DNA from 4 places in the Caulobacter sp. 05T431 genome. Region 2 is predicted to be linked to each of the others. Evidence: predicted binding sites of a transcription regulator. Region 2 holds the regulator's gene; each other region holds the start of a gene.

Region 1 (3,375 bases), on a different contig from region 2:
TCAGCTTGCCGTCCACATAGGCCGGAACGCTCTCCCAGCTCAGGTGGAACGGCTGCAGCGTCCAGGCCAGCCGCACCGATCGTTCATGGGAGCGGACGCATTCGACCGGCTTGGGCGTGGCGTCGCATCCGTCGGCCTCGTCGTCGAAATTGGTCTTGTAGTCGTAGCCCAGCGACACGTCGTGGAAGAGGTAGAAGGCGTTCGGATTGGGAACATCGCCGCTGGCGGTGCTCTGCTCGAAATGCAGGCCGGCCTCGGCGGCGTAGGTCTCGACCTGATTGCCGGTCGCGGTGTTGCGATGCGCCACGAAGCGGCCGAAGCCGGTGGACGTCGTGTTGTCGCCCAGACGCCAGCTCAGCTTGCCGGCGGCGTCCAGCMACAGGGCGGCCTTGGCCCCCTTGTCCTTGATGTAGCTGAACGAGGCCGGGTCGGACCACGGCTGGTCGTTGGGCGCCTCGTCGGCGTTGAGGGTGAACTTGGAGTTCTGGGCGTGGGCGTGCGCGCCGACCAGGCAGGCGGCCGCGGTGAGGATGAGCAGGCGCCGCATCAGTCAGCTCAGCGCCTTGAGGACGAACTCGGCCCAGGTCATGGACAGTTCGAGGTCGCCGCTGACCAGCTTGCGCTTGGGGGGCGCGCGGAACCGGTCGTTGACCCAGTCGCGGATCGCGAAGTCGAGGCTGTTGGCCCCGACGCCGATCTGGGCCAGCGTCTCGTCGGCGCCGGGCGGATCCTGCCGAAGGTCGCGCGCGTGCACGAAGACGGCGACGCCGGCGACGAGGACCTCCTCGTCGGTGAGTCCCGCAGAATCGGCCATTCCTGATCTCCTCCCAAGGGGGAGTCCGCGGATCAAGCCGACAGGCCTGGCGCGCCCCCAAGGCCAAGATCGCCGGCCGGGCCAGTCCCAGCGGTGGCGCAGCCCACCGCGCGGTCGTGAGAAAGCGCACACGAAAAAGCGGCCGGCTCCGGGGAGCCGACCGCTGCTCGGAATCTGGCGTCGAACCGATCCCTAGAACGGGATCTCGTCGTCCAGGTCGGCCGAGAAGCTTTCGCGCGGACCGCTGGGCTGGCTGCGCGGGGCGCCGCCGCCGAAGTTGCCGCCGCCGCCGCCGGCGTAGCCTTCGTCATAGCCGCCGCCGCTCGACGCGCCGGCGCCGTCGCCTCGGCCGCCCAGCATGGTCAGTTCGCCGCGGAACTTCTGCAGCACGATCTCGGTGGAGTACTTCTCGACGCCCGAGGCGTCGGCCCATTTGCGGGTCTGGATCGCGCCCTCGATATAGACCGTCGAGCCCTTGCGCAGATAGCTTTCAGCCACCTTCACCAGGTTGTCGTTGAAGATCACGACGCGGTGCCATTCCGTCTTTTCCTTGCGCTCGCCCGAGGTGCGGTCGCGCCAGGTTTCCGAGGTGGCCAGACGCAGGTTGGCGACGCGGTCGCCCGAGCTGAGGGTGCGGATTTCGGGGTCGGCCCCGAGATTGCCGACCAGAATGACCTTGTTGACGCTGCCCGCCATGGGGAAGTTTCCTGTTCACGCCCGGCGACCCAACGCGCCGGCATCTGAGGCGGACGTTAACGGGTTCTTAAAAGCGAAATCAAGCTTTGTTCCACAAATGTTCCTGTGGAGCGCCGAGGTTATCCCCGGGTTTGAGCCGCGCCCTACTGGGGCGGCATCGCCCCCGGGACCGCCAGGCGGCCGTCACCGGTGCGGACCAGCGACATGAACCGGGCGCCCTCGTAGGTGTCGCCCAGATAGATGCCTTCCTTCTGCAGGAAGATGAACTTGCCCTGATAGGCGCCGGTCATCTCGCGGTTGGTGCTGCCCAGGCGCACGAAGCGCAGGCGCATGCCCTCCAACTCGGCCGCGCAGAGCTCCAGGCTCGGCACGTTGCGGGCCACCGGGTTGAACTTCAGCGTCCCGTCCTTCTGCTCGATCACGTGCATGCAGACCCCGGCCTCGAACGGGGCCTTGGTCTGCTTCTCGCAGCCGGTGAGTCCGACGACGGCGGCGGCGGCGACGAGCGAGAGGGCGACGACGGGAAGGCGCATGGGTCTTGGACTCTCTCTAGGCCGACGGGATGGAGCAGCCCTGCCCCAGGTCGATGATCGAATGGAAGGTGCGGTTGTCGGACGAGGATTCGACCTTGCCCGGCACGATCCGCAGGGTTTCGTCGCCCCAGCGGCCGTAGGTGGCCCCGCCGGCCTTCTCGCACTTGCCGCCCGAGATCTGCTGGGCGCAGGCGTTGACGGTGATCTCGCCCGGCAGCTTGCGCCATTCGCCGCCGGCGTAGCGCCAGCAGACGGCCAGGGGCGTGGTCGACGCGGTCGGCGTCGGGGCGGTCGGCGGCGCGGCCGGCGCGGGCACGGTCAGGGCCTCGGGCGGCGGCGGCAGCGGGGTCAGGACGGTGCCGGCCTGGTCGGCGGCGGCCAGGGCGCCGGTCTCGTCGACGCCGACGTCCAGCGCGCCGGTGGCCACACCGTTCTTCTTGGCGCACTCGGCCAGGGTGATCTCACCCACGAACTGGCCGCCGACGAAGCAGCGCAGCGGGCGGTTGGCGTCCAGCTTGTTGTCGTCGGCGCGGCCGGTCTCGACGATCAGGCCGGCGCGCGAGGCCGGCGGGTCGGCGGTCGGCGACTTGTTGCCGTGCATCACGGTCAGGGCGATGCCGAGGCCCGCGATCAGGGCCAGGGCGGCGCCGCCGCCCAGCAACACGCGTCGATCTTTGAGAAGTTCCATGATCCCTGGCTACGACGCGGTGATGACGCTTTCAAGTCCAAGGCTAAAGACGGCTTCCAGGGCCGTCGCGACGGGTCGYCCTAGCCGCCGCCGGTCAGGCGATTCAGCGCCGCCTGGTAGTTGGCGATCTGGTTGGTCAGATAGGCCGGGACCGGGCCGTTCACGTTGTTGTTCGAGGAGGCGGTCGCGTCGGTGCGCTTCACGCCGTTGGCGGTGTCGGCCATCTCGCGATAGGCGTTGCGGACCGCCGACAGGGCCTTGGTCATGGCCGACACGGCGGCGTTGCGGCCGACGTCGGTGGTCAGGTCCAGGCCCGTGTCCAGCGCGAAGCCGTAGATCGGCCCCTTGCCGTCGGCCGAGACGGTCTGGCCGTGATCGGTCTTGGTGTTGCGCACGATCCCCGGTTTCAGTCCCAGCGACTCCAGCACGTCGGTGCCGCCCTTGCCGGGCAGGATCTCGACGGTCGAGGTGGTCTGGGACGGGCTGATGCGCAGGGTGCGGTTGTTGCCGACGCTGCTGAACTCGACCTTCGCCGCGTAGCCGGTGGCCTTGCGGATCTTGTCGGCCAGGGTGTCGAGCGTGTCGTCCTGCTCGATCTTGATCGTGGTCAGGGTGCCGCGCGCCCGGGTGCGGACCTGGAAGGT
Region 2 (4,386 bases):
GCGAGATCTCCACGCCCTGGTGGATCCGCGCCATCCAGGGCGGGGCCGGCTGGCTGGCGGTCAGCATCGGGGCCAGCTTCGTGGCGGGCATGGCCACCGGACCGTTCGCCATGCAGCACTTCAACCGCGTGGCCGTCTGGGGCCTGCCGGCCAACCTGGCGGTGGCCCCGTTGTCGTCGTTCGTGATCATGCCGTTCCTGGCCCTGGGCGCGGCGCTGGAGCCCTTCGGCCTGGGCGCGCCGTTCCTGGCCGTGGCGGGCTGGGGCATAGCGGCGATGATGTGGATCGCCGAGGGCTTCGCCAGCGCCGGCGGGGCCCAGCACGTGGTGGCCAGCGGGCCGCCGTTCACCCTGGCCCTGGCCTTCGTGGGCCTGATGCTGCTGTGCCTGTGGCGGGGACGTCTGCGCTGGCTGGGCGCGCCCCTGGCCCTGGCAGTGGCCCTGTGGCCGCGTCCGGCCCCGCCCGACGTCTGGATCGCCCCCGACGGGAGCACGGCGGCCGTGCGCCAGGGCCGCGAGGCGGTGCTGCTGCGCCCCGACGCCCGACGGTTCGGGGCCGAGCTGTGGGGCCGCCGCCGGGGCCTGGTCGTGCCCGAAAGCGCCGCGCCCAGTCCGCTCTACGCCTGCGACCGCCGGTCCTGCGCCCCGACCGCCGAGGCCCCCGTGGCCCTGGCCCTGTCGTGGAGCAAGACCGCGCCCGACTTCACCGACCTGGCGGCGATGTGCGGTGAGGCCGAGATCGTCGTCCTGCGCGGCGCCGTGGCGGCCGCGCCGCCGGCCTGCCGCGACCGGATCGTGCTCGACGCCGACGACTTCGCGACCGGCGGCGCGGCCGAGCTCTATCGGCGTGGCGGGGAATGGTGGATCGTCTGGGCCCAGCCGCTGCGGGGCGTCCGCCCCTGGAGCGGCGCGGCGAGGGGATAGCCATGCTGAAAGTGTGGGGACGGCGCAGCTCGGCCAATGTCCAGAAGGTGCTGTGGCTTGTCGGCGAGCTGGGTCTTCCGCATACGCACATCCCGGCCGGCGGCGATTTCGGCGGGCTGGACGATCCGGCGTTCCGGGCGATGAACCCGCACGGCAAGGTTCCGGTGATCGACGACGGCGGGGTGGTGGTGTGGGAGTCCCACGCCATCTTGCGCTACCTAGCGGCCGTCCATGGCGGTGACCGCTTCTGGAGCGCCGATCCCGCCTTGCGCGCGCTGATCGACGGCTGGATGGACTGGGCGCAGACGGCGCTGCAGCCGGCCTTCCTGGGCGGGGTGTTCTGGGGTTTCTATCGCACGCCGGAGACCGACCGCGACACCGCCGCCGTGGCCAGGGCGCTGGATCATACCGTCCGTTGTCTGACGGTTATCGATCGCCAGCTGACGGATCGCCCGTTCGTCGGCGGCGAGACCCTGTCACTGGCTGACATCGCCATCGGGACCCATCTCTACCGCTGGTTCGAACTGGAGATCGACCGGCCGGACCTTCCGCGCCTGGCGGGCTGGTACGACCGGCTGACGGCCCGGGCGGCCTATCGCGAGCACGTGATGGTCCCGTTCGGGGAACTGAAGGGGCGGTTGGCGTTCTGAGCGTTGGGGGCGAGCGACGGAGGCGACCATGGAACGAAGCGGCGGCTGCGCCTGCGGGGCGGTGCGCTATGTGGCCAGCGGCGGACCGCTGCGGGTGGGGCTGTGCCACTGCCTGACCTGCCGCAAGCGACACGGCGCGCCCTGCAACGCCTTCGCGGCCTTCCGCGCCGACAAGGTGCGGATCGCGGGGCGGACACAGGTCTGGGCCGGCGCCGAACACGGCCTGCTGCACGGCTGCCCGACCTGCGGCTCGCCCCTGTTCTGGACCGCCACCGACGAGGACGACGACGAGATCGAAATCCACCTGGGCGGACTGGACGAGATCGGCCAGTTCACGCCGCAGTACGAGGTCTGGGTCAAACGCCGCGAGCCCTGGCTGCCGCCGCTGAACGTGCCGCAATATGTCGAGAACCGGCCGGCGGGAATGCCGACCTGAGGGCTACTCGAAACGCAKCCTGAAATCGTGGGAACTGCGGGACGTGAAGCGGATCGTCAGATGCAGCGTGCGCCCCTCGATCGATTCGCTCGACTTGACCCTGGCGGCGACCCTGGAGGCGGCCAGCAGCTTGGCCGCGGCCTGGTCGAAGCCGTAGCCGCTGATCCCCGGCGAACCGAAGAAGCAGTCTTCCAACGCGCCTTTCCGGCCGATCGTGCAGGTCGCTTCCACGACATCGGACACGCCCATGCGCTGGGCGTAGTCGGGATAGTACTGATCAGCCTGGAACTTGCCCGTGTTGATCTTCACATCCTGCGCGCCGAGCGGGGTTTGGGTGGAAGCCGCGAGGGCCGGAGCCTCGACGGCCGGGGCCGTCTGCAGGGCCAGGATGAAAGGCAGGATCAAGGCGTGTCCCTCGGGGTGACTTCGTTCTTGGGTAGCTTGAGCATGGTTGCCCGTCCACCACGCTTCCGCAAATTGGAACCCAAAACGAAAAGGCGCTGAGTCCGGTCAGCCAGACTCAACGCCTTATGATCTGGGTCCCGGTTTTGGCTCGCGCCGAACTTCGTTTCGCCGGGATGAGCGGAGGCGGGGACGGCTAGTGATACCGCCGGATCAGCCCCACCAGCTTGCCCTGCACCTCGACCTGGTCGGGGCCGAAGATGCGGGTCTCGTACTTGGGGTTGGCCGCTTCCAGGGCGATCGAGCCGCCCTTCTTGCGCAGGCGCTTGAGGGTGGCTTCCTCGCCGACCAGGGCCACGACGATCTCGCCGCTGTTGGCCGTGTCGCCCTTCTTGATGATCACATAGTCGCCGTCGAGGATGCCGGCCTCGATCATCGAGTCGCCCTGGACTTCCAGCACGTAGTGCTCGCCGCCGCCCAGCATGGTCTCGGGCACCGGCAGGCGCTCGCGTTCGTGCTGGATGGCGTCGATCGGGGTGCCGGCGGCGATGCGGCCCAGGATCGGCAGTTCGCGCGTGTTGTCGGCGGCGATCGGCGGGGCCGGGATCGACGGGGTCTGCCCGCCGCCCTCGACCACCTGCGGCTTGAAGGTCCCGCGCCCCTTGGGCGGCGAGGCCGTCGTAGCCTGCTGGGGCAGCTTGACCACTTCCAGCGCCCGGGCCCGGTGGGCCAGGCGGCGGATGAAGCCGCGCTCCTCGAGGGCGGTGATCAGGCGGTGGATGCCGGACTTAGACGCCAGGTCKAGCGCCTCCTTCATCTCGTCGAAGGAGGGGGAGACGCCGGTCTCCTTGATCCGTTCGTGGATGAACATCAGCAGCTCGTGCTGCTTGCGCGTGAGCATGTCCGGCCTCGCCAGTTGTCGCGGAACAAACCGCAAACCTCTGCAGATGTTCTCTAGGTGTTCTTCGTTGATGTCAAGTTAACGGTGTTCGCCGGAAAGGCGGCCGAAATCCCTAGGAAATACAGGCGTCGCTCCGGGGGGCGTGGCGGCGATCCCCCGGGGGCGGCCGAATCGAGGGGCCCCAGGCTTGACGACCGGCCGCGCGAGGCGGAGCCTCCTGAACAACGATAAGTCACGGGAGGACGCGGCCCATGGCCGAGCACGCCGCCGAGCACGCCTACGACCTGGTCCTCCACGGCGGGACGGTGCTGGACGGGACCGGCGGCCCGGGCTTCGTCGCTGATGTGGCGGTCAAGGACGGCCTGATCGCCGCGATCGGGCCAGGCCTCGCGCCCGGCCGCGAGGAGATCGACGCGCGGGGCCGCCTGGTCACCCCGGGCTTCGTCGACATCCATACCCACTATGACGGCCAGGCGACCTGGGACAGTTCGATGACGCCCAGCGCCGGGCACGGGGTCACCACCGTGGTCATGGGCAATTGCGGCGTGGGCTTCGCGCCGTGCCGGCCCGAGGACCGCGACCGGCTGATCCGTCTGATGGAGGGCGTCGAGGACATCCCGTTCCCGGTGTTGACCGAGGGCCTGCCCTGGGCCTGGGAGAGCTTTCCCGACTATCTGGACTTCCTGGCCGGCCGCGCCTTCGACGTCGACATCGGCGCCCAGCTGCCGCACGCGGCCCTGCGGGTGTTCGTGATGGGCCAGCGTGGGGCCGACCGCGAGCCGGCGACCCCCGCCGACGTCGCCGCCATGGCCGCCATCGCCCGGCGCGCGGTCGAGGCCGGGGCCCTGGGCTTTTCCACCTCGCGGACGCTGAACCACCGCACCAGCGACGGCCAGCCGACCCCGACCCTGACGGCGGGCGAGGACGAACTGACCGGGATCGCCCTGGGCCTGGCCGCCGCCGGCAAGGGCGTGCTGCAGCTGGTCTCGGATTTCTTCCCCGACGGCCCGGCCGAGCTGGCCATGCTGCGGCGGATCGTCGAGCGGTCCGGGCGGCCGCTGTCGTTCTCTCTGG
Region 3 (12,669 bases), on a different contig from region 2:
AGTCAAGGTTGCGACTTTGCGCCGGTCGCGTTCCTGGCTATCACTCGGAAGACCGCTCTTCCCCGCCTGAGGAAACACCGATGATCCGACCGCTCGCCGCCCTGCTCGTCCTGACCGGCGCGACGGCGTGGACCGGAACCGCCTGGGCCCAGGCGGCGGAGGCCGCGCCCGTCGCGGCGGCGGCGCCTGAACCGGCTCCGGCCCCAGCCACGCCCCCCGCCACGCCCCTGCCCCGGGTCGACGCGGTGTTCGCGGCCGACGGCGTGACCATCACCGACGGCGGCAAGAGCGTCCTGTTCTACCGCACCGCGGCCGCCGATCCGCGCGAGCCGGGCCGGCTGAACTACGTCCACCCGATCTGGGCGCCCGACGGCGCGGTCCTCACCGAGGACCGGCCCGCCGACCACCTGCATCAGCGCGGCGCCTTCTGGAGCTGGCACCAGGTGCTGGTCGACGGCAAGAACGTCGCCGACGGCTGGTTCATGAAGGGCCTGACCTTCAACGTCCGCGAAAAGCGCTTCAAGGGCGACAGCGCCGGCGGCGGGACCCTGGTGGTCAACGCCGACTGGATCGTCAATTCCACGCCCGAGGTGGACTATGTGGCGCGCGAGACCACCAAGGTCCGGGTCTATCCGCTGAAGGACGGCGCGCGGCGCATCGACTTCGACACCGTGATCACCGCCCGCAGCGACACCCTGGCCCTGGGCGGCAGCGACGACGCCAAGGGCTATGGCGGCTTCTCGGTGCGGCTGGTCCGGCCCGACCGCCTCAACTTCGGCTCGGGTGGCAAGACCGTGACCCCGGCGGTCGAGGCGGTCGAGGCCGGCAAGTCGATGGGCTTCGCCTGGACGGCGGGCGGCGGCTCTCCGGCCTGGACCGTGGGTCTGGCCTGCAAGGCGAACGGCGCGCCGATCACCCGCTGGATCTTGCGCAAGGAACTGTCGATGCAGAACTGCGTCTTCCCCGGGCGGGCGCCGTTCGTGCTGAAGAAGGGCGAGACCCTGCGTCTGCAGTCGACCCTGATCCTGCGGCCGGCGACACCGGCCTCCGCTGGGCCGAAGAAGAAGGGCTAGCCGATGGCCGAGATCCTCAACCTGAACCAGGCCCGCAAGGCCAAGGCCAAGACCGACGCCAAGACCAAGGCCGTCGAGAACCGCGCCAAGTTCGGCCGCACCAAGGCCGACAAGACCCTGGACGCGGCCCGGGCGGAGAAGCTGAAGCGCGACCTGGACGGCGCCAAGCGCGAGGACTAGCAGCGCCTTCCCGTCCAGACGCGTCCGGCGACGTCACGACGTTGTCGGGATCCGCGACAGGACCACCGTGACGCCAGAGCGGCGATCCGTCAGCACCAGACCGCCGGGTCGGCGCAGGCGATAGTCGAAGACGATCGCGGAATCGTCCAGGGCGACCTGGCGATCGTTGGCCTGGAAGGCCTCGGGCTCGTCGCTCTTGAACTCCAGGCCGGCGCGGCGATGAACGACCAGCTCGTCATCGCCGAACTGCAGTCGATCGCCGGGACGCAGGTCGATCGTCCCCTCCCCCTGGATCCGCGACACCTTCCATAGGCCGACCAGGGCCCCGGAACGCACGCCCTCGGCGGCTTCATTTCCATGGCCCGACAGGAAGGCGGTCTGTTGCAGCAGGCCGCCAACCAGCGTCCGCTCGGGCGCCAGGCGCGGATCGGGATCGGCCTTCAGCCGCGCGTCCAGGCGGCGCATGACCTGATAGGCCCCCTCCTCGTCGCCGGCCTGATGGTACAGGCTGGCGGCCTGGCGCAGCGACAGGAACTCGTCGACCAGGGTGTGACCCAGCCGCAGGCCGTCGCTGGGCGCCGGCCCCGCCGCGGCCACGGCCAGGGCGTCACCGGTGGTCTTGCCGTCCACAGCCCGCACATAGTCCAGCTTGACGTCCATCAGCTTGTCGGCCGAGGTCAAAGCCGGTTCAGGCAGGAACGCGGCGTCCTGGGCCTTGGCCAAGGTCACGAACAGTCCGCCGCCGTTGGTGCTGAGGAAGGCGGTCGGCACCGTCAAGCTGATGCCGCCGTCGGGCGCGGTCTTCAGCATGTCGTCGGGCGCGCCATAGACCGCCGAGACCCGGTATCCCGGCCGCGCCTTGACCGTCAGGGTCACGTCGAAGGCCAGCTCCGAGACCATGGTGTCCAGCTTTTCAGCGAACACGGCCTCGACGTCCTTGTCGTCGCGCAGGAAATAGAGATTGCCGCCGCGCACCCCGGCGACCTTGGTCGCCAGCGGCGCGTCGAACTGTACGCCGACCCCGATGGTGGTCAGGCCCACGCCGCGCCGCGAGGCGTCCTGCGCCATGCCCATGAAGCTGCCGGCGTCCACCGCCCCGACATTGGGCTGCTCGTCGGTGAACAACATCAGGCGGGTCGCGCCCTTGAAGCCGTCCATGCTGGCGAAGGCGGTCTCGTAGCCCACCTTCAGACCGGCCTCCATATTGGTCGAGCCGTTGCTCTGGATGGCGTCGATCGCCGCCTCGATCACGGGCCGGTTGGCCGTGTCGATCCGGGTCGGCTCCAGGTGACGGTACGACCGGTCGCCATAGAGCACGATGCTGATCTGGTCGCCCGGGCGCAGCTGCTTGACGATCTGGTGCAGGCTGTGGCGCACGCGGGCCAACGGCTCGCCCGACATCGAGCCGGACTTGTCGACCACCGCCACCAGGTTCAGCGGCGCGCGCGTCCAGGTCTTGGCGTCGATGTTCGAGTTGAAGCCCAGGCCCACCAGCAGCTTGTCCTGAGGCGAGGCCAGGAGGTCGGCCCGCATGGCTTCACCGGTCAGGCACAGCAGGGCCTCGCAGCTCCGCGTACCCGGGATCACCAGGTCGTAGTCGCCCATCAGCCCCTCGGGGGTGATGGTGTCGGGCATCGGAATGCGCTTGGCCGCGACCTCGCCCCGGAAGTGATTGATGTCCTGCGCCCCGCCCTGGCGCACCCGCATGCCGCTGACGATGACCTCTTCCAGGCCTGCGTCGTCGTCCTTATCGGGCGGAACCTGCGCGGCTTGCCCCCACGCGAGCGAAACCGGCGCCAGGCCGATGGCGGCGACCAAGGCCAGTCCGCCCAGCGAGCACCCCCGGGCGCGAGACGAGAAACGCGACATGCACACCTCCCTTTATGGTTGTCCCGGAGGCTAGCATGCGGCGGCGCAAGCGCACGCGAAATCGGTGACGCTTGGGATCGGGCCCGGAGCTCCTAGCGCGGCGCCAGGTAGCGTCGCGGCTTGGCCTGAGCGTCCCGGGTCGCCTGCGCCGCCTGCTCCCGCGCCAGGCGGTCCAGCCGGCCGCGCCAGGCCGCGACGATCTCCTGGATCGCCAGCACCCAGCCGAACGTAGTTTCCTTATGGGTCTTGATCGCTTCGTCCATCACCGTCGCCTCCTCAGCGTTACGATGATGGGAAGTTCTCGCGAACGACGTTAGGTGACAAACGCGGCTTCCTTGCCTAATCATAAGCACTACTTATGCCAGACATCCTCGCCAGCCTGCCGCTCAGCGCCATCCGCATCTTCGAGGCCGCCGCGCGCCTGAAGAGCTTCACCCGCGCCGCCGACGAGCTGGGCGTCAGCCAGGCCGCCGTCAGCTGGCAGGTGAAGGCCCTGGAGCAGCGCCTGGACCAGCCGCTGTTCACCCGCCTCCCCCGCGAGGTGACCCTGACCCCGGCCGGCGAGCGGCTGTCGCGCGCCGCCAGCGAGGCGATGAGCGTCCTGCGCGTCGCCGTGTCCGACCTGGTCGACACCGAGGAAGGCGTGCTGTCGATCACCACGGTCCAGAGCGTGGGCGGTCAGTGGCTGGCGCCGCGCCTGGGCGGCTTCCAGATCGCCCATCCCCGCATCGCGGTGCGGCTGGACGCGTCCAGCCGGGTGGTCGACCTGCAGCGCGAGCCGTTCGACCTGGCCCTGCGCGCCGGCCACGGCGAGTGGCCGGGGCTGGAGGCGCACTTCCTGATCCCCGCGGCCCAGACCGTGCTCTGCACGCCCGAGGTCCTGGCCCGCGTCGGCGGCCTGGCGACCCCGGCCGACGTGCTGCGCGCGCCGCGCATCGGCTCGCCGGACTTCTGGGCGTCGTGGTTCGCGGCGGCGGGCGTCGACGCCAGCGGCGACCACGCCGCGCCGCGCCTGTCGGCCGACGCCCAGGCGCTGGAGGTGGCCACGGCTCTGGCCGGTCAGGGCGTGGCCCTGGGCTCGCCGATCTTCTTCGCCCAGGAGATCGCCCAGGGCCGGCTGGTCGCGCCGTTCGACATCGTCGCCGACAACGGCGGCGGCGGGTACTGGCTGGCCTATCCGGTCGAACGCCGCCGGGTGCGCAAGATCGCCGCCTTCCGCGACTGGATCCTGGACCAGGCGGCGGCCGATCCGCTGATCGCCCGTTACCGCCGAACATGACGCCGGAGCCGACTCGGAACGGTGAAGCGAGCCCCGCCGTTTCTGGGGGACGCCGCCAGGAGATTCCAGTGTCACCCGCGGGAACCGCAAAGAGGCCTGTCCATGCCGAAGCCATGGTTTCGGTCGTAAGCTCCGAACGGGATGTCTGGGACGCGACGCCCGGAGCCTCGCTGGCGGAGGTCAGGATCACCGAGATCTTCACCGGCGACCTCCAAGGCGAGTCCCAGGTACGCGCACTCGAGATCGCGAGCCTGGAGGGCCGCGCGAAACTTGCCAGCGTGCAACGGTTCCAAGGCCGCCTCCACGGCAGACAGGGCGCATTCGTGCTGGAGGGACATGAAACCGTCGAGGCCGGCCGAATTCACGCGACCTGGAGGGTGACGCCGGGAAGCGGAACCGAAGCCTTGCAAGGCCTCCGGGGCGACGGCGGCTTCGAGGGCGAGTTCGGGAAAGGCTCCCGGGCGACTCTGGACTACTGGTTTGACGAAGTCCCCGCCTAGCGGCGGACCTGGTAGCCGTAGCGCTTGATGATGGCGACGGCGGTCGGCGACTTCAGGAAGGTCAGGAATGCCCGGGCGGCGGGGTTCTTCTCGCCCGTCTTCAGCAGCACGGCCTGCTGTTCGATCGGCGCGTGGTCGGCGGTCGGCACCAGCCAGCGCGACCCGCCCGGCTCGGCGATCACCTGCGACAGGGCCACGAAGCCCAGCTCGGCGTTGCCGGTGGCGACGTACTGATAGGCCTGGGTGATCGAGGACCCTTTGACGATCCGGGGCGTAAGGGCGTCGTAGACCTTCAGCTTCTGCATCGTCTGCACCGCCGCCAAACCGTACGGCGCGGCGGTGGGGTCGGCGATCGAGAGCTTGGCGAACTTGTCGGTCTTCAGGACCGCGCCCTTGTCGTCGACCAGGCCGGGCGTCTTCGAATACAGCACCAGCCGGCCGAAGGCGTAGGTGTAGCGCGTGCCGGGCACGGCCAGGCCCTCGTCCTCGGCCTTCTTGGGCCGCTCGGCGTCGGCCGACAGGAAGACCTCGTAAGGCGCCCCGTGGGCCATCTGGGTGTAGAACTGGCCCGACGAGCCGAAGCTGAGCGTGGCGGTATGGCCGGTCTTGGCCTTGAAGGCCGCGGCGATCTCCTTGGCCGGCTCGGTGAAGTTGGCCGCGACGGCGACCTGGGTGTCGGCGGCCAGGGCGGGCGCCGCCCCAAGGGTCAGGGCCGCCCCGAACAGGGCGAGGCCGACGATCTGGAAGCGACGGGTGATCATGCAGAATCTCTCGGGAGGCCGATGCAGGGCGCGTTATGTAGTTGAACTACCGAACGCCGAAGAAGGTCAAGCCTCGGCGATGCTTCGGCGAAACCACGCGATGTGAGAAATTCTGGACAGGCCCGCTAGCCGCGCAGGAAGCTGTCCACCAGCGCCTGGTCGCCGTCATAGACCCAGCACTCGGCCAGCAGTTCGTCCTCGATGCGGTAGACCAGCACGCGGTCCAGCTCGGTGACGACGCCGTCGCGCTCGAACGCCTCGCGGGCGATGACCACGGCCCGTTCGGGGCCGGCCGTCACGTCGACGATGCGGACCAGCCTGCGGCCGGTGCGGCGGCTGACCTCGGCCAAGGTCGCCAGGGCGGCGGCCAGGCCGATATGGTCGCCGGTCAGCGGATGGTCGCCGAAATAATGCAGGGTGAAGTCGGGATGATAGCAGGCGCGCAGGGCCGTCAGGTCGCCGTCCCGCCACGCCTGGGCGTAGCGCTCGGCGACGGCGCGGTTGGTCGCTTCGCTCGTCCCCGGGCTCACGCGGCCTCTTTGAAGCGGTCGCGATATTCGGGCGGGATGGCCTGGTAGGCGGTGTTGGGCGCGACCTTGTAAGTGCGGCGGGCTTCTTCCAGCGGCATGGCGAACAGGGCCGGATAGTCCACCGCCGGCAGCCAGGCCGCCGCGCGGCCGTTGCGCCAGGCCTCGCGAACGGCCTTGCCATAAGGTTGGCCCAGCCGGGCCTTCTGGAACTGGCGCGCGCCGGCCAGGGCGATGACCGCGAAGCCCAGGCTGCGGGTCTGGGCGTACGAGAAGGCCACCACGCAGACCTCGCCCAGGGCGTCGGTGCCGTAGCCGGTCAGCACGTGCCAGACGTCGTGCACGTCGCGCATGCGGCGGGCGTACCAGGCCAGCGGGTGCGCGGCGTCGACGTCGGCCTCGGGCACCTTGCGGCTCTCCTCGGCCAGGCCCTCGGCCGACAGGCCGCGCGGGGCGATGAAGTCGCGATAGGCCGCGCCCACCGTGCCCGGCCCGAATTGCGCCAGCCAGGCCGGGTCCGACAGCCGCTCGGCGAACTCGTCGCGCTCATAGGCGATGCGGCCGCCCTCGGGCGTGCTCAGCAGGCGGGTGTAGCCCCTGGGGATCGCGTTGCCCGCCAGGGCGCGCATGATCTCGAACACCGAGGCGGTGTCCTCCTTGTCGGCGATCAGGCGCCGGACGGCCCGCATCGCCCGCAAAGGCTGCAGGGTGAAGGCCTGACGCCCTCGCTTCATCGGTTGGCGGGCCTTTGGCTCACCGAGCACTTGCGCGGCTGCGATCATGAGGCATGCTCCTGCTGACCCGATAAAGATGACATGGCGTCATTTTTATTCAAGAGGGTTCAGCGACMCCCGATCTGCGACGTGATCCGAGAGCAACAGGGGATAGGCACGATGGGCAGTTTGAAGAAGCGTTCGATCAACCTGGCCGGCCACGCGACCTCCCTGGCCCTGGAGCCCGAGTTCTGGGCGGTGCTGCAGCAGGCGGCCGGCGCCGACAGGATCAGCGTCGCCGCCCTGATCCAGCGCATAGACGCCGGACGGAGCGAACGCCCGCTGGCCTCGGCCTGCAGGGTGTTCGCCCTTCAGCACGCCCAGGGGGCCGACGCGGGAACCGTCTAGCCCTGCTCGACGCCCGGCCCGGGCTTGGGCAGCGGGATCGGCGCCGGATTGGGCGTCCGGGGCAAGGCCGGACGCTCAGGCAACCGCATCGACAGGTCGGCGGTCTTCACGGTCAGCAGACCCGAGCGCCAGCCGCCGATCACCAAGGCGATGATCAGCAGCAGCACGCCCAGCATCGTCAGCCCGGCCACGCCCAGGTGCTGAGGCCTGATTTCGTTGTGACGGGCCATGGAGCCCCTCCCTTAACCCGCCGGCTTGGGCGCGTCCGGAACCTTGGGCGCTTCCAGCTGCGGCGCGGAAACGTTGATGTCGACCTTCTTCTTCTGGGTCATGCCGCCTGTAAAGACGAAGTAGGCGATCACCGCCACGACCACCACCAGGGCGCCGATGATGAACGCCATGCCGGCGTTGCCGCCCCCGCCCGTGTTGGTTTCTTCTGCCACGTCAGTCTCCTGTGATGTCCATCCCCGCCGAACAAACGGAAGGTGGGGGGCGAGGTTCCGGTCCGGATGCGGCCGATGGCGCGAGGGCTTAAGCCGGCGGAACTTTGTGCTACATATGTTCCATGTCTTCCGCCTTCGACTCGTCCGACTTCCCCGGTGATCTCCCCGCCCCCCGCATCTCCGACCTGGCCCGCCCGCGCGCGCCGGAGAGCGCGCCCCTGAACTATCTGGAGGGGCTGAACCCCGAACAGCGGGCCGCCGTCGAGGCCACCGAAGGCCCGGTGCTGGTCCTGGCCGGCGCGGGCACGGGCAAGACCCGGGTGTTGACCACCCGCCTGGCCCACATCCTGGCCACCGGCCGCGCCCGGCCGTGGGAGCTGCTGGTCGTCACCTTCACCAACAAGGCCGCGCGCGAGATGCGCGAGCGGATCACCCACATTATCGGCGACGAGGCCGAGGGCCTGCGCTGGCTGGGCACCTTCCACTCGGTGGCCGCTCAGATCCTGCGCCGCCACGCCGAGCTGGTGGGGCTGAAGTCCAGCTACACGATCATCGACACCGACGACCAGGAACGGCTGCTGAAGCAGCTGATCGAGGCCGCGGACATCGACGCCAAGCGCTGGACGCCGCGCGCCCTGTCCKGCCTGATCGACACCTGGAAGAACCGCGGCTGGACGCCCGACCGCGTGCCCCAGAGCGAGGCCGGCGAGTTCGCCAACGGACGGGGCATCACCCTGTATCGCCAGTACCAGGAGCGGCTGCGCATCCTGAACGCCTGCGACTTCGGCGACCTGCTGCTGCACAACATCACGATCTTCACGGCCAATCCGGACGTGCTGGCCGACTTCCAGCGGCGCTTCCAGTACGTGATGGTCGACGAGTACCAGGACACCAACGTCGCCCAGTACCTGTGGCTGCGGCTGCTGGCCCAGGGCCGCCAGAACGTCTGCTGCGTGGGCGACGACGACCAGTCGATCTACGGCTGGCGGGGCGCGGAGGTCGACAACATCCTGCGCTTCGAGCGTGACTTCCCGGGCGCCAAGGTCATCAAGCTGGAGCGCAACTACCGCTCCACCGAGCACATCCTGGCGGCCGCCTCGGGCCTGATCGACGCCAACAAGAGCCGACTGGGCAAGACCCTGTGGACCGAGGCCTCGGGCGGCGAGAAGGTCAAGGTCAGCGGCGTCTGGGACGGCGAGGCCGAAAGCCGGATGGTCGCCGACGAGATCGAGAAGGCCAAGCGCGCCGGCCGCAAATACAGCCACATGGCCATCCTGGTCCGCGCCAGCTTCCAGATGCGGGCCTTCGAAGAGCGGTTCGTGATGCTGCAGATCCCCTACAAGGTGGTCGGCGGCCCGCGCTTCTTCGAACGCGCCGAGATCCGCGACGCCCACGCCTATCTGCGCCTGATCCAGTCGCCCGACGACGACCTGGCCTTCGAGCGCATCGTCAACGTGCCCAAGCGCGGCATCGGCGACACCTCGGTGCAGAAGCTGCTGCAGATCGCCCGGCTGGAGGGCATCTCCACGGTCGAGGCGGCGCGGGTGATCATCGGCGGCGACGACCTGCCCGCCCGCACCCGCACGGCGCTCAGCAACTTCCTGCGCGACCTGGACCGCTGGCGCCAGCAGGCCACGGTGATCCCGCACCAGCGCCTGCTGGAGCAGGTGCTGGAGGAGAGCGGCTATACCGACGCCCTGCGCCTGGACAAGGGTCCCACCAGCCAGACCCGGCTGGAGAACCTGAAGGAACTGGTCCAGTCGATGAGCGCCTTCGACACGCTGGAGGCCTATCTCGAGCACGTGTCRCTGGTCATGGACCTGGACAAGGGCGCCGGCGACGACGCGGTCTGGATCATGACCCTGCACTCGGCCAAGGGGCTGGAGTTCCCGCTGGTCTTCCTGCCCGGCTGGGAGGAAGGCGTGTTCCCCAGCCAGCGCAGCATGGACGACAAGGGCGAGAAGGGCCTCGAGGAAGAGCGCCGCCTGGCCTATGTCGGCATCACCCGGGCCCGCGAGGAGGCCCGGATCAGCTTCGTGGCCAACCGCCAGGTCTACGGCCGCTGGACCAGCCAGCTGCCCAGCCGCTTCGTCGACGAACTGCCCCTGGCCCACGTCGATGCGGCGTCCGAGACCGGCTATTACGGCGGCGGTCCGGGCATGCAGCAGACGGTGTCGTCGCGCTGGGACGATCCGGGAACCAGCACCTTCACCGCCGGCAGCTATGACAGCCCCGGCTGGAAGCGGGCCCAGGAGCGGGCGTCGGGCTTCAGCGAGCGCGGGAGCACCTGGCGCAGCGGCGGCTCGGCCGCGCGTTCGGCCCCGATCGAGGGCGAGGGCCGGCTGGTGGCGGTCTCGGCCAGCTCGGCGGCCAGCGCCTACAAGCGCGGCGACCGCGTGTTCCACGTCAAGTTCGGCTACGGCAAGGTCACGGGCGTCGAGGGCAACAAGCTGTCGGTGTCGTTCGACAAGGCCGGCGACAAGAAGGTGATCGACAGCTTCGTGGAAAAGGCCTGAGGCGGGGGCGGGTTACGGCTGATTGACGGGGCCCCGGACAGGGCGGAGCGTCACCACAGGTCGAAAACCTCTGGAGGACTCGCCTTGAAATCCGCCGCCCTGATCGCGACCGCCGTCGCCCTCCTACTGCCCTGCGCGGCCCACGCCGCCGCCTGCGACGTCCTGAAGAGCGCCACCTACGCTGGGATCATGCGCGGCAAGTTCGACGCCTATCCGAACGCCCTGGCGGGGATCAGCCTGACCTTCGACGCCCATGGCGTCGGCGCCGGGCGCGGCGTGATCGCCTACGACCCCGCCAGCACGGCGGCGGTGCAGAGCCCCTATTCCGGCGTGACCTGCAAATCCACCGACGACAAGTCCGGCGTGCTGAACTTCGGCCCCAGCCTGGGGTCGAACAGCTTCACGGTCTTCGACGGCGGGGCCCGCATCTGGACGCGGCATGAGATCCCGGGCCGGCCGATCGCGGGCTGGCTGTTCAAGCAGCCCGCCCCGCCCAGGCTGCCCTGAGGACGGGGTCGCGCGTTTGGATCGGGCGCCGCCGCTTCCCATATTCAGGGGATGCTTCCTCCCCGCATCCGTGTCGTCGACCTGGAAACCGCCGGCGACGGCCCGCACGCCGTCTGCGAGATCGGCTGGCAGGACGTCACGCAGGACCCGAGCGGCCGGTGGCGCATCGACGAGGGTCGAGGATCGACGCTGGTCAATCCCGGCCGCCCGATCACGCCCGAGACCATGGCGGTCCACCACATCCTCGACGCCGACGTCGCTGGCGCGCCGTTCTGGAAGGACGTCGCGGCCGGCGTCCTGAAGCCGGACGGCGGCGTCCAGGCCCTGGCGGCCCATCGCGCGGCGTTCGAGCAGCGCTACTGCACGCCGAGGTTCACGGGCGGCGCGGCGTGGATCTGCACCTGGAAGTGCGCCCTGCGGGTCTGGCCGCACCTGACCGGCTTCTCCAACCAGATGCTGCGCTACCAGCGCATGCCCGAGGGCCTGGTCCACGAGCTGGGCCTGCCCGCGCACCGCGCCCTGCCCGACGCCTACGTCACGGCCCATCACCTGCGCGACATGCTGAACGCGGCCTCGCTGGAGCAACTGCTGGCCTGGAGCCGCGAGCCGGGCCTGCTGCCGCGCGTGCCGACCGGTCCGGAGCGCGGCAAGCCCTGGGACCGTCTCGCCGCCGAAGCCCTTTCGACGCTGGCGCAGGATCGCGATCCGAACATCCGCTTCAGCGCCGAGACCGAACTGCGTCGCCGGGGCGAAGCGCCCGCCGCGGCGGAGGCCGAGCCGGCGCAGCGGACTTTGCTCTGAGCGCAATCGCGATCAAATAGGCCGGCGAAGCCCACGCTATCCAGGTCGCACGCTTCGTCGCGAGACCCGCCCATGAACCCCGTCGAACAGGCCATCTGGTTCATCGAGAGCCATTCCGCCCAGCCCCTGGACCTGGACGAGATCGCCGACGCCGGCGGGGTTTCGCGCTTCCACATGTCCCGCGCCTTCGTGGTCGCCACCGGTCGCCCGGTGATCGGCTATCTGCGCGGGCGGCGGCTGACGGAGGCGGCCCGGCGGCTGGCCCAAGGGGCTCCCGACATCCTGTCGGTGGCCCTGGAGGCCGGCTACGGCTCGCACGAGGCGTTCACCCGCGCGTTCCGCGACCAGTTCGGGGTCACCCCCGAGCAGGTGCGGGCGACGCGCGACCTGGAACCCCTGAACCTCGTGGAGCCCATCGTGCTGGACGCAAGCCTTCGAACCGACCTTCCCCCGCCCCGTATCGAACAGGGCCGCGCCCTGCTGATCGCCGGCCTCTCCGGCCGCTACGGCTGCGAGGGCCCCGGCGGCATCCCCGCCCAATGGCAGCGCTTCGGCGAACACATCGGCCACATTCCCGGCGAGGTCGGGAACGTGGCCTACGGCGTGGTGCTGAACGGCGACGACCTGGGCAATTTCGACTATGTCAGCGGCGTCGAGGTGGCCGACTTCTCCGACCTGCCGGAGGGCTTCGCGTCGGTGCGGGTCCCGGCCCATCTGTACGCGGTGTTCCGCCACGCCGAGCACGTCTCGACCATCCGCCGGACCATGCACACCATCTACACCCAGTGGCTGCCGGCGTCGGACTACGAGCCCGCTGACGCCCCGTTCTTCGAGCGCTACGGGCCGGAGTTCGATCCGCGGACAGGCGACGGCGGGCTGGAGGCGTGGATTCCGATCAGGCCGAAGGCCTGACACGCGCCGGGTTGCCCACGACGGTTGCGCCCTTGGGCACGTCGCGGGTGACCACGCTGCCCGCCCCGATGATGGCGTCGTCGCCGACCGTCACCCCGGGCAGGATGATCGAGCCGCCGCCGATCCACACGTTCTCGCCGATCACCACCGGCCGGGAATATTCGATGCCGGTGCGGCGCT
Region 4 (5,205 bases), on a different contig from region 2:
GGCGCGGACCACCCCGGCCAGGCTGTTACGGTCGGCCACCCCGACAGCGGCCAGGCCCAGGCCTTCGGCGGTCGTCATCAACTCGTCCGCGTGGGAGGCCCCGCGCAGGAAGGAGAAGTTGGTGGTGGCCTGGAGCTCGGCGTAGCCCGCCATCAGACCCTCCTCCCGTGGGGGAGGGACTTACCCGAACAAGCCATGCAACCACCACTTCGGGGCCTTCTCCCCATCGCCGTACAGCCCCGCCCGGAAGATCCAGAACCGCTCGCCGCCCTCGTCCTCCACCCGGTAATAGTCGCGCACCTTGCCCGGGCCGATCTCGTCGAAGGCCTTGCGCCACCATTCCTGGCCGATCCGCTCGGGCCCCTCGGCCAGGCGCACGCGGCGCGACTTGCCGCGCCAGCGGAACTGGACCGGCGGATCGTCGGGCAGCTTGGCCATCACCTCGATCGCCTCGGGTCGACGCAGCAGGCGCGAGGGCCTGGGACGGTCGGGATCCCAGGCGTCGTCCGGTAAGGACTCCAGCGGCGCATGACGCGCCACCGAGCGCTCGGGCACATGGCTCTGGTGCGGGTCGGCGCGCCAGACCCGATCCTCGCCCAGGCGGTTGATCAGCCGGTCGATCAGCGGCGCCAGGCCCTCCTCCAGGCTGACCCCGCCGTCGGCGTCGAGACTGCGCTGCGCCGTCGACAACGGCTCGACGTCGTCGGTCCACAGGGTGACGACCTCGATCCCGAAACCGGGATCGACCACATCCAGCTTCGGCTTCAGCAGCTTGGCGATCCGCACGGCGTCGCGGCCCGGACGCGACAGGCCCACGCGCACCGGCTGGTCCTTGCCGTCCAGGCGGTGGAACACCAGCTCGAACCGCCGCGCGCCCTGGCCCTCGGCCTCCAGCCGCGCGCACAGCAGGGCGCAGATGTCGGACGTCACCCGCTCCAGGTCCTCCAGGGCGCTGATCGGCTCGAAGAAGGCCAGGCGGTCGAACCAGGGCGTGGCGGGGCGACGGAAGGTCAGGGCCTCGCGGGCCGCGCCCAGGGCCTGGTCGATGCGCAGCACGGCGGAAAGGCCGAAGCGCTTGGCCAGCTGGGCGCGCGGCAGGGCCAGAAGCTGGCCGACGCTGAACAACCCCAGGCGCGGCAGCTGGGCCTGGGCCGCCTCGTCCAGGCGCAGGGCGGCGACGGGCAAGAGCGCCACCAGCGGAGCCTGGCCGCCGGGCGGGGCGATGGTGCGGTCGGGGGCGTAGCGGGCCAGGGCCCATGCCGCGCCAGGGGTGTCGGCGATCGCGCCCCGGGCCGGCGCGCCCCAGCGGGCCAGGCGGTCCAGCAGGTCGTCCAGCATCATGGCCTCGCCGCCCCACAGGTGCGAGACGCCCTCGACATCCAGGAACAGGCCGTCCAGGCCGTCGATGGCCACGGCGGGCGAGAAGCGCACGCACCAGTCGCACAGGATCTCCAGCGCCGCGCGGTCGCCGTCCGGGTCGTGGTCGGCGGTCACCAGGTCCGGGACCAGGGCCGCGGCGTCGGCGGCCTTCTGGCCGACGTGCAGGCCGAGCAAGGCGGCCGCCTCGTCGACGGCGGCCAGACGGCGGGTCCCGCCCTCGGTGGCGACCAGGGCGACGGGGGGCGGTGGAGTCCCCTTCGTCGGCTTCGCCGCCACCAAAGCCCCGGAGGGGGTTTCAGCCGACGAGCCGAAGTTCGGGTTCACCCGCCGCCACGTCGTGATCGGCCAGTTGCGACACCAGACGGAAAGGATGCGGGCCATCAAGGGCCTCCGCTTGTTCGAGGATCCAGGCGCCGGGACGACCGCCCCGGCAGCGTTCGAGTTCGGCGCGCCAGCGCGGCGGGCCCAGGCCCGGCTCGCCCGGCGGCGGCTGGCTGGGCGCGGCGGCGATGCGCCAGCGGGTCTGGGCGGCCGCGCCGGAAACCTCCCGCGCCYTGCCCGCCGGTCCGCCATAGGGCCGTCGCCGCAGCAGCACGCCCGTCGCGCCGCGCCGCTCGCAGGCCAGCTGCAGGCGACGGCCGGCCTTGAGGTCGGGGCTTTCGGCCTCGCCGATCGCGGCGGCGACGCCCACCGTGGCCAGGGCGTCTTCCAGCACCGCCAGCACCTCGGCCTCGTCGCGGGCCCGCACCTGGATCAGGCGCTGGACGGGGAAGCCCAGATTGACCAGGCCCGGCGCGTGCAGGTCGTCGCGCCGCATCACCCAGACCACCGCCCCCTTGGCGGCCAAGGGGCGCAGCATCAGGGCGGTGAAGGCGGCGGGCGCGGCGCCCGTCTCCTCCTCCAGCCCCGAACCGCCCACCTCGTGCCAGCCGCCGCGCTGCAGGCCGCCGGCCGGGAAACAGCCGTCGATGCGCGGATCGCCGAACGGCAGGACGGGAGGCGGAGTCCGGGTCCCCGCCTCCAGGGCGGCGATCTGGGCTCTCAAAGCCGAAAGGGCGGGTTTCGCCCCGGCCATCCTCGCATCTCCAATGTTCCACTTTTGTTCTGATCTTCCGGGGTTGGAGAGTCAAGCGGAGCCCGTCATGGTGCGTCAAACGGCCGTATGAAGCCGCCGGGAGTTCCCATGCCCTTCGCCCTGCCCTTCAAGCGCGTACTGATCGCCAATCGCGGCGAGATCGCCGTCCGCATCGCCCGGGCGGCGGCGGAGCTGGGGATCGCCGGCGTGGCGGTGTTCGCGACCGACAAGGCCGACGCTCCGCACGTGACGGCGGCCGATGCGGCGACCGCCCTGCCCGGCGCCGGCCCGCGCGCCTATCTCGACATCGCCGCCGTGGTGGGCGCCGCCCAGGCCGCCGGCTGCGACGCCCTGCACCCCGGCTACGGCTTCCTGGCCGAGAACCCGGCCCTGGCCCGGGCCTGCGCGGCGGTGGGGATCACCTTCGTCGGCCCCTCCCCCGCCCATCTGGAGACCTTCGGCGACAAGGCCCTGGCCCGCTCCCTGGCCCTGGCCAAGGGCGTGCCCCTGATCGAGGGGACCGGCGCCCTGGACCTGCCCGCCGCCCAGCGGTTCTTCGCCCATCACGGGCCAATGATGCTGAAGGCGGCGGCCGGCGGCGGCGGGCGCGGCATGCGCCCGGTGCGCGAGGCCGGCGAGGTCGAGGCCGCCTTCGAGGCCTGCGCCCGCGAGGCCCAGGCGGCGTTCGGCGACGGCGCGCTCTATGCCGAGCGGCTGATGGACGGCGCCCGCCACATCGAGGTGCAGGTGGCCGGCGACGGGCTGCAGGTGGTGGCCGTGGGCGACCGCGACTGCTCGCTGCAGCGCCGCCGCCAGAAGCTGGTCGAGATCGCCCCCGCCCCGAACCTGCCGGACGCGACCCGCGCCGCCCTGTTCGACGCCGCCGTCCGCCTGTGCGCCAGCTATCGCACCCTGGCGACGGTGGAATTCCTGGTCGGCGCCGATGGAGCGTTCGCCTTCATCGAGGTCAACGCCCGGCTCCAGGTCGAGCACACGGTGACCGAGGAGGTCACGGGCGTCGATCTGGTCCGCGCCCAGTTCGAGCTGGCCGGCGGGGCCGGCCTGGCGGACGTCGGCCTGGCCACGACGCCACCCGCCCACGGCTATGCGATCGAGGGCCGGGTCAATCTGGAGACCCTAGCCGCCGACGGGACGCCCCAGCCCTCGACCGGGACGATCACCGCCTACCGGCCCCCGGGCGGTCCCGGCGTGCGGGTCGACGGGGCGGGCGCGGCGGGACAGGTCGTCACCGGCGCCTATGACAGCCTGCTGGCCAAGGTCGTGGGGCGCGGCCGGACGCCGGCCGAGGCGGCGGGACGCGCGGCCCGGGCCCTGGCCGAGTTCCGCATCGAGGGCGTCGACACCACCATCCCGCTGCTGCGCGTGCTGCTGGCCGAGCCGGCCACGATCGACGGGACGGCGACCACCGACTTCATCGACCGCGAGGCCGGGCGGCTGTTCGAGGCCGTCGGCGCGCCGGCCGCCGGTCCCGCCTTCGGCGCCGAGGAGGGCGCGGTCGTCGCCCCGCTGCAGGCCCTGGTCGGCGTCGTCGAGGTGGCCGAGGGCGACCTGGTGCGCCCCGGCCAGGCGGTGGCCGTGCTGGAGGCCATGAAGATGGAGCACCTGGTCCACGCGCAGACCGGCGGCCGGGTGGTGCGGGTCGCCGTCTCGCCGGGCGAGCCGGTGCGGCCGGGCCAGCCCCTGCTCTATCTGGAGCCCGCCGAGGTCGAGGGCGATGAGGCCCTGGCGGCCGAAGTCGTCGATCCCGACGCGATCCGCCCCGACCACGCCGAGGTCATCGCCCGCCATCGCTTCACCCTGGACGAGGCCCGGCCCGAGGCGGTGGCCAAGCGCCGCAAGACCGGCCACCGCACCGCGCGCGAGAACATCGACGACCTGGTCGATCCGGGCAGCTTCCTGGAATACGGCGCCCTGGCCATCGCCGCCCAGAAACGCCGGCGCTCGACCGAGGACCTGATCGCCGCCACGCCCGCCGATGGCCTGATCACCGGCGTGGGCAGCGTCAACGGCGCGCTGTTCCCCCCGGACAAGGCCCGGGTCGCGGCCCTGGCCTACGACTTCACCGTGCTGGCCGGCACGCAGGGGGCGATGAACCACCGCAAGTCCGACCGCCTGCTGGCCGTGGCCGAAGAGCAGCGCCTGCCGATCGTCTGGTTCGCCGAGGGCGGCGGCGGACGGCCGGGCGACACCGACACCACGGCGGTGGCGGGCCTGGACGTGCCGACCTTCCGCAGCCTGGCGGCCCTGTCCGGCGTCGTGCCCAAGATCGCCATCGTCGCCGGTCGCTGCTTCGCCGGCAACGCCGCCATCGCCGGGCTGTCGGAGATCATCATCGCCACCAAGGACTCGAACCTGGGCATGGGCGGCCCGGCCATGATCGAGGGCGGCGGGCTGGGCGTGTTCCGGCCCGAGCAGATCGGCCCGGCGGCGCATCAGTGGGCCAACGGCGTGATCGACATCCTGGCCGACGACGAGGCCCACGCCACGCGTTTGGCCAAGCAGGCCCTGTCCTATTTCCAGGGCGCGACGGTGGACTGGACCTGTCCCGACCAGCGCCTGCTGCGCCAGGCCGTGCCGGAGAACCGCCTGCGGGTCTATGACGTGCGGGCGTTGATCGCCGGACTGGTCGACACCGGCTCGTTCCTTGAGCTGCGCGGCGGCTTCGCGGCGGGGATGATCACCGGCCTGGTCCGGATCGAGGGCCGCCCCCTGGGGCTGATCGCCAACGA

What was found. Region 2 encodes LexA, which represses DNA repair genes until DNA is damaged. Its sites were predicted from a motif close to ATGTTCNCNANNTGTTCT; they were not measured.
Region 1: the regulator LexA is predicted to act here: its motif matches at 1,597-1,614, upstream of ssb (single-stranded DNA-binding protein).
Region 3: the regulator LexA is predicted to act here: its motif matches at 7,858-7,875, upstream of AC1U89_RS15695 (ATP-dependent helicase).
Region 4: the regulator LexA is predicted to act here: its motif matches at 2,469-2,486, upstream of AC1U89_RS04825 (ImuA family protein).

What each region holds. Positions count from the first base shown of each region.
Region 1 is NZ_JBFTKU010000009.1:163,310-166,684, forward strand. Features, by position in the region: gene AC1U89_RS10860 (hypothetical protein) at 1-547, opposite strand, end outside; gene AC1U89_RS10865 (hypothetical protein) at 551-814, opposite strand; gene ssb (single-stranded DNA-binding protein) at 1,007-1,510, opposite strand; gene AC1U89_RS10875 (hypothetical protein) at 1,654-2,043, opposite strand; gene AC1U89_RS10880 (hypothetical protein) at 2,060-2,731, opposite strand; gene AC1U89_RS10885 (hypothetical protein) at 2,812-3,375, opposite strand, start outside.
Region 2 is NZ_JBFTKU010000033.1:6,835-11,220, forward strand. Features, by position in the region: gene AC1U89_RS22995 (ComEC/Rec2 family competence protein) at 1-923, shown strand, start outside; gene AC1U89_RS23000 (glutathione S-transferase family protein) at 926-1,573, shown strand; gene AC1U89_RS23005 (GFA family protein) at 1,602-2,009, shown strand; gene AC1U89_RS23010 (energy transducer TonB) at 2,013-2,414, opposite strand; gene lexA (transcriptional repressor LexA) at 2,608-3,312, opposite strand; gene AC1U89_RS23020 (N-acyl-D-amino-acid deacylase family protein) at 3,564-4,386, shown strand, end outside.
Region 3 is NZ_JBFTKU010000016.1:92,996-105,664, reverse strand. Features, by position in the region: gene AC1U89_RS15755 (DUF6807 family protein) at 81-1,073, shown strand; gene AC1U89_RS15750 (DUF4169 family protein) at 1,077-1,253, shown strand; gene AC1U89_RS15745 (vWA domain-containing protein) at 1,287-3,122, opposite strand; gene AC1U89_RS15740 (hypothetical protein) at 3,215-3,385, opposite strand; gene AC1U89_RS15735 (LysR substrate-binding domain-containing protein) at 3,481-4,401, shown strand; gene AC1U89_RS15730 (DUF3224 domain-containing protein) at 4,515-4,901, shown strand; gene modA (molybdate ABC transporter substrate-binding protein) at 4,898-5,662, opposite strand; gene AC1U89_RS15720 (nuclear transport factor 2 family protein) at 5,788-6,192, opposite strand; gene AC1U89_RS15715 (Coq4 family protein) at 6,189-6,923, opposite strand; gene AC1U89_RS15710 (ribbon-helix-helix domain-containing protein) at 7,083-7,310, shown strand; gene AC1U89_RS15705 (hypothetical protein) at 7,307-7,540, opposite strand; gene AC1U89_RS15700 (hypothetical protein) at 7,553-7,753, opposite strand; gene AC1U89_RS15695 (ATP-dependent helicase) at 7,876-10,269, shown strand; gene AC1U89_RS15690 (hypothetical protein) at 10,354-10,776, shown strand; gene AC1U89_RS15685 (DNA polymerase III subunit epsilon) at 10,828-11,577, shown strand; gene AC1U89_RS15680 (AraC family transcriptional regulator) at 11,650-12,489, shown strand; gene AC1U89_RS15675 (sugar O-acetyltransferase) at 12,473-12,669, opposite strand, start outside.
Region 4 is NZ_JBFTKU010000003.1:186,165-191,369, reverse strand. Features, by position in the region: gene AC1U89_RS04835 (error-prone DNA polymerase) at 1-153, opposite strand, end outside; gene AC1U89_RS04830 (Y-family DNA polymerase) at 181-1,761, opposite strand; gene AC1U89_RS04825 (ImuA family protein) at 1,676-2,455, opposite strand; gene AC1U89_RS04820 (acetyl-CoA carboxylase family protein) at 2,576-5,205, shown strand, end outside.